3 regions of the Protofrankia symbiont of Coriaria ruscifolia genome follow, and region 3 is predicted to be linked to each of the others. Evidence: riboswitches for the same ligand, from Rfam matches in the RefSeq annotation. Region 3 holds a riboswitch; each other region holds the start of a gene.
The links. A riboswitch is a leader RNA that binds a small molecule or an ion and turns the genes downstream of it on or off. The one in region 3 is predicted to bind cyclic di-AMP.

Region 1 (3,271 bases), on a different contig from region 3:
TTTCACACACCTTCTTCGCCGCCAACGCGTTGGTGGCGGGATCGAACAGGTTCCGGCCCGCCAGCCAGCTCGCGTGGGCCCGCACGTTGATCTGCCAGAGTCCGCGGGAGTCCTCGCCGCGCGGGTTACGCGCGTTGGCGTTGCCCCCGGACTCCGCGAGAGCCACCGCCACCCAGGTGCTCAGCGGCACCCCCTGGCAGCTGGGCAGTCCCGCGTTCATGCCGACACGGGCGATGGTCGCGTCGGGAACGATGGCGGAAGCGGACGCCGGACTCGCGCCGGCCGGGGCCGCGGTCAGCACCATTCCAGCCGCTGTTCCGATGAGCCCGACAGTGGTTGCTAATGCGGCGCCAGTGCACCGGCTCTGCTTCCTGTGCCTTCCTTTGGCCATACTCAGACATCTCACCTAAAGGTATCATTGAAGTGGCCCGTACTGTTTCTTCTGGTAGCGGTACTGGTACACCGTTTCCAGCGTCGAGCACGCCGTCACCAGGATCGTCCAGCCTTGTTCCGGACGGCGGTCAGGCACCGTTCAGGCCAACTGTTCAGGCCATGCGAACCATTCGTTCAGGCCATTATTTCGGGCCATGCGAACCGCAGATGACGTGCTTTCTCGACGTCCGCTACAGGACTCGTGCGGGGCTCAGGAAATGGCTGCCTGATACCGACAGAAAAACAATTCACGGCGTTACCGGTTCGCAATTCCCTGCGCTACCGGTTCGGGGTGATAAAATGCCCGGGACTGCTCACCCGGGGCAGCGGTCTCACCTGATACGACCGACCAGGTAGTTGTTGGTGTAGACCTTCTGGAGCCTGACCACGGCTCCGCTGTGCGGGGCGGCCCACATCATTCCGTTCCCCGCGTAGATCCCCACGTGATGGATACTTCCCGGCCGACCGAAGAAGATGAGGTCACCGGGCTGCTTGGCGTTCTTCGGTATTTTCTGGGAGGCACCGTACTGGGCATTGGACACCCGCGGAATACTGCGGCCGAGCTGTTTGTAGATGTAGCGGACGAGGCCGGAGCAGTCAAATGCCCGCGGGCCCTCGGCACCCCACACGTACGGCTTGCCAGCCTGCTTCGACGCCAGATAGACGACCTTCGCCCCGAAGCTGCTGGAGGACGTCGAAAAACTCACCGGTTGCGCCGACGCCGCCCCCGTGGCGGCAGTCGGCGACGAGGTCGCCGACCAGGTGGCCGGAGTGATCGCGAAGGTGGCCGGTCGGACACCGGCCACAGTGGTCGTGGCGGCGTCGGTCAAGCCTGTCCCGTTGACCCCGTTGACCCCGTTGACCCCGTTGACCCCGTTGGCCTCCAGCCCCCGGTCGTTCGCCCAGGCCGGGGCGGCCAGACCGGAGAGGGCCACGGTTCCGGTGGCCGCGGCGGCAACCGCCGTACGTGCCGATATCCGGCCAAAGGTGGACCGGGTCGTCCGCGCACGATGACGACCCCGCCTGGGATGTTTTACGGCAGCCGAACCTGAATTCACCTGATATGCAGGCAACGATGATCCTTCCCATACGCCTGCGAGGTTAGCTGTCGGGTTCGGGCCGGGAAGCCCGGTCGGCGCGCGGGAACGCGCAGCCGACTTCACCCCAAGGACGGCGCCGCGGTGGCGACATCCGGCGGAAGGAAGGTGGGTCCCCCGCTTCTGTCCTGGCGATTACTAGTTGGAGACGCCGGACCATGGACAGAACTCGGCGTGTGGTCCGGTGCCGTTGAGAACTCGGCCAACGTAGCGAACTACTTTCGGTAGTCGCAAGTAGCAGTTTTCTCGGCATGTCGGCGCAAAATGCTTACCCTGCGTATCATTTGCACAAGCCGTCTCAGGGCAGCTGCCAGGACAACACCGGTAAGCCGCAGCGTGGCAGGGCTGCGCACCATTGCCGGGGTCCTCCGGTGCGTATCGTGAAGCACCCGGCACAGACCGGCAACGACATTTTTCTCTGCCACCGTGTTCCTCTACCACCGTGTCCCTCTACCACTGTGCGATCCGGTCCCGCACGGGCCCGCGTCCACGGATATCCGTCCACGGGGTATCCCGCCTTCCCTTCCCCGGCGGGCAGCTTCAGGATCCCGGCAGGGCGGCGCCGGTGGGCCGTTGCGGCCGGAACACCCATATGGATCGAGATCGATGTGGTCAGTAGCGCACAGGGATCACCGCGAAGCGGGAGATCCCCGCCTTCGCCGGTACCAGCGCCGTTCGAACCGATCAGGATTCGACCCAGCCACGCGCCTGCGCGAGGCTGGTGAGCCGCTGCCGTATCTGGTGTATTTGACTGCCGGTCAGAGTCGGTACCGATTCGATAAGCGTCTCTGTCAGCAGGTGCCGGAACTCCCCGATAGTGAGGACGTCGCACATCTCGTCGTCGTCAGTACCCGGGCGCCCGACGTTCGTGCTTTCGGAATGCGACAGCAACGGGCGGGCCGGAACCCGACGGACAAGGCGGACAACCGACGCCTTCGGGCCCCTGTCACTCTCCTCCGCCTCGAACTCCACCAGCGTTCCGGGCTGGAACAGGTGTTTCTCGTCCTGAAGATCGTTCGCGTGCATGAAAATATCGTCGCCACCGGCGTCAGGTGCTATAAAACCATAGCCACGAATTCCGTCGAAACGCAAAATTCTACCAGTACCCACCACGTCTACCCCTGTAGAACCTCTGTGCCAGCTAGCTCCAACACCCCCCAACCATGGGGTTCACTCACACTCCCAGTTGCGCATGGCCAGGTCAAGCCGACGCACGAACCACAACAATGATCGACAAGAAGTGATCGACAAGAAGTGATCGAGGAAACGCCCGGAGCCGGTCAGGGGCGACTCGTCAACCATCTGACCGGCTCCCAGCGCGGCCTGCCCCGGTGGCCAGCAGGCCACCGGAAACGCAATCATGCTTTTCGCGCTCGTGGCCCTGAGGTCTACGCCGGATCGCGGAACGTGTGGACGGCGGCAAGGCACTGCTTGGCGACGCTGACGACCGCCTGCGGGGTGAACCCGAACTTGGTCTGCAACGCCCGTAGCGGGGCGGACGCGCCGAAGGTCTGCATACCGATGATCGCCCCGTCGGTGCCCGCGTACCGTTCCCATCCGAGCGTGGAGGCCTGTTCGACCACGACGCGCGCGCGGACCGACGGTGGCAGCACCTGGTCGCGGTACTGCGCGGGTTGCCGGTCGAACAGCTCCCAGCACGGCAGACTGACCACGCGGGCGCGCACACCCTGCGCGGTCAGCTCCTCGTAGGCGGCCAGGGCCAGGTGCACCTCACTGCCGGT
Region 2 (3,271 bases), on a different contig from region 3:
TCGACTCCCGCCGGCCGGCCGCACTGTGGGGGGGGGTGCAGTACGACCGGCCAGCGGAAGCCTGTTGTTCCGCCGGACTTTCCGAGCTGGGGGGTTGGCTCGGTCCGGCCAGCGGAAGTCATTATCGTGGTGGTGCGGGCTGCCATCAGGTTGACGTTGACTCCGTCAACGTCAACCTGATGGCAGGGTTCGTGCGCAACCGGAGGGGGAGGCTGCGCAGGAACCCGTTTGTGGATCGTTCATGAGGCCGTAACCGCTACGCCTGGCGGCGTGCTGATGGCCGGATGTCGACGCGGGCTGGTCGGATCAGCTAGACGACCCGGCCAACGGAATACGACGTGGTGTAGATAGCTCTCAGTGAGACGACGTCGCCGGACTTCGGCGCCACCCACATCTTACCATTACCGGCATAAATACCGACATGGTAGATATTATCCGGTGAACCATAGAAAATCAGGTCACCGATCTGCTTGTTGAACTGTGATACCCGGGTGGTCGCCTCGTACTGCGCCTCGGCCGTGCGGGGGAGGTTGCGTCCCAGCTGCTTGAAGATGTACTGGACCAGGCCTGAGCAGTCGAAGGAGTAGGGGCCTTCCGCACCGTAGACGTAGGGCTTGCCGGCCTGCTGCGCCGCGAGATACACAGCCCGTTCACCAAGCGAGCTGGCCGCTCCGATCGCGCTCGAGATAGCAGCGTCCGGCGACAGATTGGTGCCGAAGATCTGAGAACCGCTACGGGTGATCCCCTGGGAAACCCGCGCCGGAGGTGCGGGTACGAAATTGGGGACCACGGTCAGCGTACCGACATTGGTCGACCGTGTTGACCGCAGGGCGTCGGTTCCGTCGAAGATAGCGGTGATCTGCGTGGTGGTGAGAACCTTGGCTGTATAGCTCGTGAAGCCCTGGTCGTTGGTGTAGAGGTGTTTGAAGGTCGCCCATCCGTCCGGCAGCTTCACCTGGACCTTGACGAGTTGATTGACCAGTGGCGCGTGGGTGGTCTCGTCCTCGAGTGAGAATCCCATCTCCACCGGCTGATCGGCTTTAATCGAAACGTCCGGATTCGTGACTTTGAGTACGACCCCCGTCTTGGGGTGCAGGTCGGTCTGGTTGAGTACCTGGCTGGCGATCGACCATGGGCTGGTCGCGGACGTCGGGTTGATGACGGAGGTGCGCAGGTTGGCAAGAGACGCCTGACTTCCGAACTGAGCTCCGAGCGTTATCGGAGAGGTGACGGAAGCCTCGTCGGGACCCGAGTCGGTCGGGGCACATCCGGCCAGGGCAACTCCGGACACCGCAACCGTGCCGGTGGTCATCACGGCGACCGCGGCCCGGGCTCGCGAGCGACCTGCTCCGGACTGTGATACTGGTGCGCGGTGCCGGCCACGTGTCGGGCGCTCAACGTGCCGGTCGACCTGGTGCCGGCGGGATGACGGCGAAGCCGTCTGCGACGAACGTGACCATGGTTCTGGATCAGGCTGCACATCATGCGCAGACAAGGCTGTGATCCTTCCCGTTCGCCTGCGAGGTGAGCTGTCGGGTTCGGGCTGGGCTGCCCGGTGGGCCACGCGACCATCGCGCTGCGCACTTCACCCCGAGGACGACACCGTGGCTCGGCGCCGTCCGGTGGAGGATTGGGTCCCCCGCTCCTGCCCTGGTGACGACTCGGAGGGAACACCGGGACCGTGGGCAGGATTCGGCATTTCGGTCCGGTGTGTCGTGACGTCGGCGCGAGACTAGTTCATAAGGATGGCGCTAGTAAACACTAGTCCCTCACAACTACGGCGAGTAGCCGTATGAAGTGCCATACCCGGCTCTTCCTCGTCCTCCTTCACCGACTGGCTCGCCGCCGTGCATGACCTGCTGGTTTGTGACCTATGGTCCCTCGGCTGACGCTCCGCGTTCCGTGACTTGCAGGATGCGGAGGATGACATTACGCCATAGCGGCGGCAGTTGGTCGACGGGGGGTCTTTGAGTACTGATAGTAGATGTCTCACTACCTTGAGTAGCAAACGTTGGTGTGAACTGAAGGGATTTTCATCCCGTTCATCACGGTTGTCCGGTTGAGTTGTGCCAGATTGTCGGCCTCCTGACGGGTTGAGGGGTCCGGCGTCGTACTCTGACAGCGCCTCGTCTGTTCACTCACGTGACCAAGGTGGTGCGGCTAATGATCAAAAACCGTTCGGCGCTCTCTGGGGAGACAGTCGCTACGACGCAGTCCGCACCGGACGGGCGTACCGCGCTTCGACCGGATGCACCTGCCCGGCGGTCACGTCCACAACGCGCGGACGTCGTCGTGATCGGTGCGGGTGTCGCGGGTCTCGTAGCCGCGGTCATACTGGCTCGTCGCGGTGTCGACACGCTTGTGCTTGAGTGCGCCAGCCGGGCGAGGGTGGAAAGTCGCCCACGTGCCGGGTTACTCGGACCAGGAGCGGTGGACGTCCTGGAGCGCAATGGGCTTGCCGACGGCCTGAGGGCTGAGGGTGCCCCGCACCACAACTGTGAGTTTAGGCATCGTCGCCAAGCGTTCATTGTCGAGTATGCTCGACACGCGGGCGGACGCCATCACGTTGTCTACCCGCAGCAAAAGCTTGTCGCCGGCCTGGTCGCAGCTTACCTTGCCTCAGGTGGCGTCATCGAGTTCGATGCCACTGACGTGACATTGGACGCGCTCACCTCCGATCACCCTACCGTGTCCTTCGTCGCAGCCGACGGGCAGCGGCGGACCGTGGAAAGCCGTTTCATCGCGGGTTGCGACGGTCATCATGGTGTTTCCCGCCGGTCGATTCCCGAGGGCGCGTTGCGCAACACCCGACAGCATGGCAGCCCATGGGCATGGCTTGCGGTCCTTGCTGCAGTCGCTCCGTCCACCGATAAGATCATTTATGGGATCAGTCCGCGGGGGTTCGCCGGCCACATGCTGCGCGACCACCGGACGAGTCGCTTCTATCTACAGGTCGAGGCCGCAACCGACGCCGCGGACTGGCCATCCGAGCGGATCTGGGAGGAGCTGCACACCCGCCTCGCCGTGGACGCCGACTGGAAACTGGCGGAAGGGCCGTTGCTCGAACCGCCGAACGTCATCACGATGGACTCGCTCTTCTACGAACCGATGCGGTTCGGACGTCTCCTACTCGCCGGGGACGCCTCGCGGCGAGTGCCGCCGGCGGCGGCCAAAGGCGCAGGGCTTGCCATCGCCGATGGTGAGACGCTCGCGCTGGCGGTAGCGGCAGCCCTTCACAACTCGGACGAACGACCGTTAGACGCCTACTCCG
Region 3 (3,271 bases):
CCAGCCGCGGGAGTTGTAAAGCTTGTAGGCGGCCTCGTCCTGGAGCGCCGACGGCGCGTCGCTGGGTAGACCGGAGTAACCCAGACCGCGCCAGGTCCCGGTGTCGAACTGGTAGGCGCCGTAGTAGTTGTTGCCGGTGTTGATCTGATAGTTGCCGCCGGACTCGCACTGGCGGAGCTTGGCGAAGTCGTCCGCGGTTGCGGCACCTGCGGGTGCGGCCGTGACAGCCAGACCGCTGCTCACGAGTGCTGTTACGGCACCAGTGGTACGCAGGACCTTCCTGACGGTGGAGGGATGCTGCGGGGCGCGGTGCCTGCCACCAGACGGCATGTGGGTCGGTCCTTCCCGTCGCCTACGAGGTGAGCTGTCGGGTGCGGGCGGGAACAAGCCCGGCCGGTAGCGCTGATGGGCGCTGCCGGCTTTACCCCAAGGACTCCGTGTGCGGACGTCCGGATGTTGGTTCCCCCGCTCCTGTCCTTGTGGCTCCGCGGTAGATCGTGCCGTACCGGACGGGGACAGGATTCGGCGTCCGTCCGGGCGGCCTCACCGATCCGGTGAGTGGGAAGAACTCTAGCGAGTCTGGCTCTATCGAAGCAAATCGGGGTGTCGGATGAACTACACCCACGTGACTCCTATCACCCGAATGGGCTAAACACCTTGAACAAGTGACTCTACCTGGCGATCCGGACCTCTCTGTGACAGGGTCTCTTCCTCAGATTTTATAACTTAAAGTGATAAATTCAGTCTTATCCGTATTTCTGGTTGCGCTGACTGTCACCTCTCAAGTGCTCTGGGGAGCAGGACCGCCCGGATCGGTCCCTGGACCTCTCGGATCGGCTTCCGAACCCCTCAGACGGGCTTCGCCGATCCGGGAGGGACCTCGGATCCGGGCAGGGACCCTCGAGCGCGCAACGATCGTGATCGCGCTGTCTGCGGCCCTCCAGCGCGATCCGCCGCGTGCCTGACCACGGGCGAGCCGGCGGCTGTCGGTCAGGTGAGCCGCCGGCTGTCGGGTCGTTCAGGCGAAGGTGGCCGCCCGGGTCCGTGGGCCGCAGATGCCGTCCACCCGCAGGCCCTTCGAACCCTGCAGAAGGCCGGCCGCAAAAGCCGACTGGGGGCCGTAGCGACCGTCGATCAAAATCTTGTAACCGAGCGCGTTCATCTGGAGCTGCCAGGCTCGTACGTCCGATCGCACCTGATGGATCAGCCCGGTGGTGAACAACGTGTTGTCCGGGGCGTCCAACAGGCTCTCCGCGCTCTGGCGCACCACCAAGCGTCGGGTGCCGGTCGAGTCGGACGGCGAGCTCGGGCTCGCCGACCCCGCGCCGGACGAGCTGGCGTCTGCCGCAAGTTGGTCGGCGCCCATCCCCTGGCCGCAGATCGGCCACTGGCCGAAGCCGGATCGGACAGCCAGGCTCAGCGCGGCCTCGTCCTGGGTGGCTGGAGAGGCACCGCTGGGCAGCCCCGTGTAGCCGAGACTCTGCCAGGTGCTCAGGGCGAACTGGTAGGCACCGTAGTAACCGTTGCCGGTGTTGACGGTGTAGTTCCCGCCTGACTCGCACTGGCGGAGCTCCGCCCATGTGGTGGCGGCGCTTGCGGGCTGTGACATCACGATGCTTCCGCCCACCGCGGCGACCAGGGCGGGAGCGACCACCAGCGCTCGGGCGCCCATCCGAGCCCGGCCGGTTCCGTGATGTCGACTGCGAGAACGTGCACTGGACATATTGGTTATGCCCTTCCCCACGCCTGCGAAGTGAGCTGTCGGGTTCGGGCTGGGATTGCCCGGCCGCATTTGCGGCTTCACCCCGAGGACGCCCGATATCGGCGCCCGGAAGTGGGTCCCCCGTTCCTGCCGCAAGTTTGGGTTTTCGTCGGACGAGGGCAGGATTCGGCGTGCCGCCCGACGCGTGTTCGCTGTATCGCGAGCACGGCGGAGACCATAACAACAATTGCTGGGCGCCGAACAAGCAGCGAATCCGCTTCGTGAGGATGCGCACATCGAGCCGGCCGCTCTTGCCGAGGCTCGGGATCGGATGGTAACGCGCACGTACGCGCGCTCATTATTTTCATCGTACTTTTATTGCCGTGGAAACTCCGCATCCCGCCGTGGCGGTGACGATCGGAACCGAATTATCCGGGTAGCGAACCGTGCGTGATCCGGCTGTCCGCATGGTCCAGGTAGAAAACCTGCATCCAGGCGATCGGGTACCTGCGGTGCGAAATGCACCCGATCTCGCCGAACGGGCACCGAATGACGGGACGGGACGCACGCCACCGTGATCCGACGATGGTGCGACGTTTCCGAAACCTGTTCCATACCGATGACGGGTGGCCGTTGCCCCCTCTTCGGGGATTGGCGCCCGCACGCGAACGCTCGCCAGCCGGACGACGGGCCCGGTCTGGCGAGCGTGTTGTTGAGTTGCCCTGCCCGGAGTGGGTTCAGCCGGCGAGGGAACGTCCCGCGGAACGCAGGTCCTCGCACGCCTTCACGACCCGGGCGGCCATGCCGATTTCGGCTGCCTTGCCGTAGCTGCGCGGGTCGTACTGCTTCTTCACGCCGACCTCGCCGTCCACTTTCAGAACGCCGTCGTAGTTCCTGAAGATGTGATCGGCAACCGGCCGGGTGAACGCGTATTGGGTGTCGGTGTCCACGTTCATCTTGATCACGCCGTAATCCAGCGCTTCGCGGATCTCGGACAGGTCGGAACCGCTCCCGCCGTGGAAGACCAGATCGAGCGGTTTGGCGTCGGCTGGCAACCCGAGCTTCTGCGCGACATACTGCTGCCCATCCCGAAGGATGCTCGGACGGAGTTTCACATTGCCCGGCTTGTATACCCCGTGCACGTTTCCGAAGGTTGCTGCGACCATGTAGCGGCCCCGCTCCCCGGCGCCGAGGACCTCGACGGTCCGCCACATGTCCTCGGGTGTGCTGTACAGCTTCTCGTCGATCGCGCCGACGATGCCGTCCTCCTCGCCACCGACCACACCGATCTCCACCTCCAGGACGATTTTCGCCTGGTCCGTGTCCGTCAGCAACGCATCGGCAATCTTGAGGTTCTCCTCGATCTCGACTGCGGAGCCGTCCCACATGTGGGACTGGAACAGCGGTTCACGTCCCTCCTTGAGCACCCGCTCCTTGGAGATTGCGAGCAGGGGGCGCAGGTAGGTGTCGAGCTTGCCGGCCGGACAGTGGTCGGTGTGCAGGGCGATGTTGACCGGGTACGCCTTGGCGACATGGTGGGCGAACTCGGCCAGCGCCTGGGCGCCGAGA

Region 1: another riboswitch for cyclic di-AMP. It lies ahead of CV1CTNOD_RS27830 (C40 family peptidase); the one in region 3 lies ahead of CV1CTNOD_RS02930 (transglycosylase family protein).
Region 2: another riboswitch for cyclic di-AMP. It lies ahead of CV1CTNOD_RS23290 (C40 family peptidase); the one in region 3 lies ahead of CV1CTNOD_RS02930 (transglycosylase family protein).

The regions. Positions count from the first base shown of each region.
Region 1 covers NZ_CAAAFR010000101.1:10,116-13,386, forward strand. The annotation lists gene CV1CTNOD_RS12915 (peptidoglycan-binding protein) at 1-304, opposite strand, end outside; gene CV1CTNOD_RS27830 (C40 family peptidase) at 765-1,367, opposite strand; cyclic di-AMP (ydaO/yuaA leader) riboswitch at 1,508-1,673, opposite strand; gene CV1CTNOD_RS12925 (cold-shock protein) at 2,214-2,642, opposite strand; gene CV1CTNOD_RS12930 (hypothetical protein) at 2,700-2,891, opposite strand; gene tkt (transketolase) at 2,918-3,271, opposite strand, start outside.
Region 2 covers NZ_CAAAFR010000199.1:89,507-92,777, reverse strand. The annotation lists gene CV1CTNOD_RS23290 (C40 family peptidase) at 311-1,312, opposite strand; cyclic di-AMP (ydaO/yuaA leader) riboswitch at 1,501-1,705, opposite strand; gene CV1CTNOD_RS23285 (4-hydroxybenzoate 3-monooxygenase) at 2,164-3,271, shown strand, end outside.
Region 3 covers NZ_CAAAFR010000027.1:1,144-4,414, forward strand. The annotation lists gene CV1CTNOD_RS02925 (transglycosylase family protein) at 1-330, opposite strand, end outside; cyclic di-AMP (ydaO/yuaA leader) riboswitch at 336-500, opposite strand; gene CV1CTNOD_RS02930 (transglycosylase family protein) at 1,019-1,723, opposite strand; cyclic di-AMP (ydaO/yuaA leader) riboswitch at 1,729-1,877, opposite strand; gene fbaA (class II fructose-bisphosphate aldolase) at 2,440-3,271, opposite strand, start outside.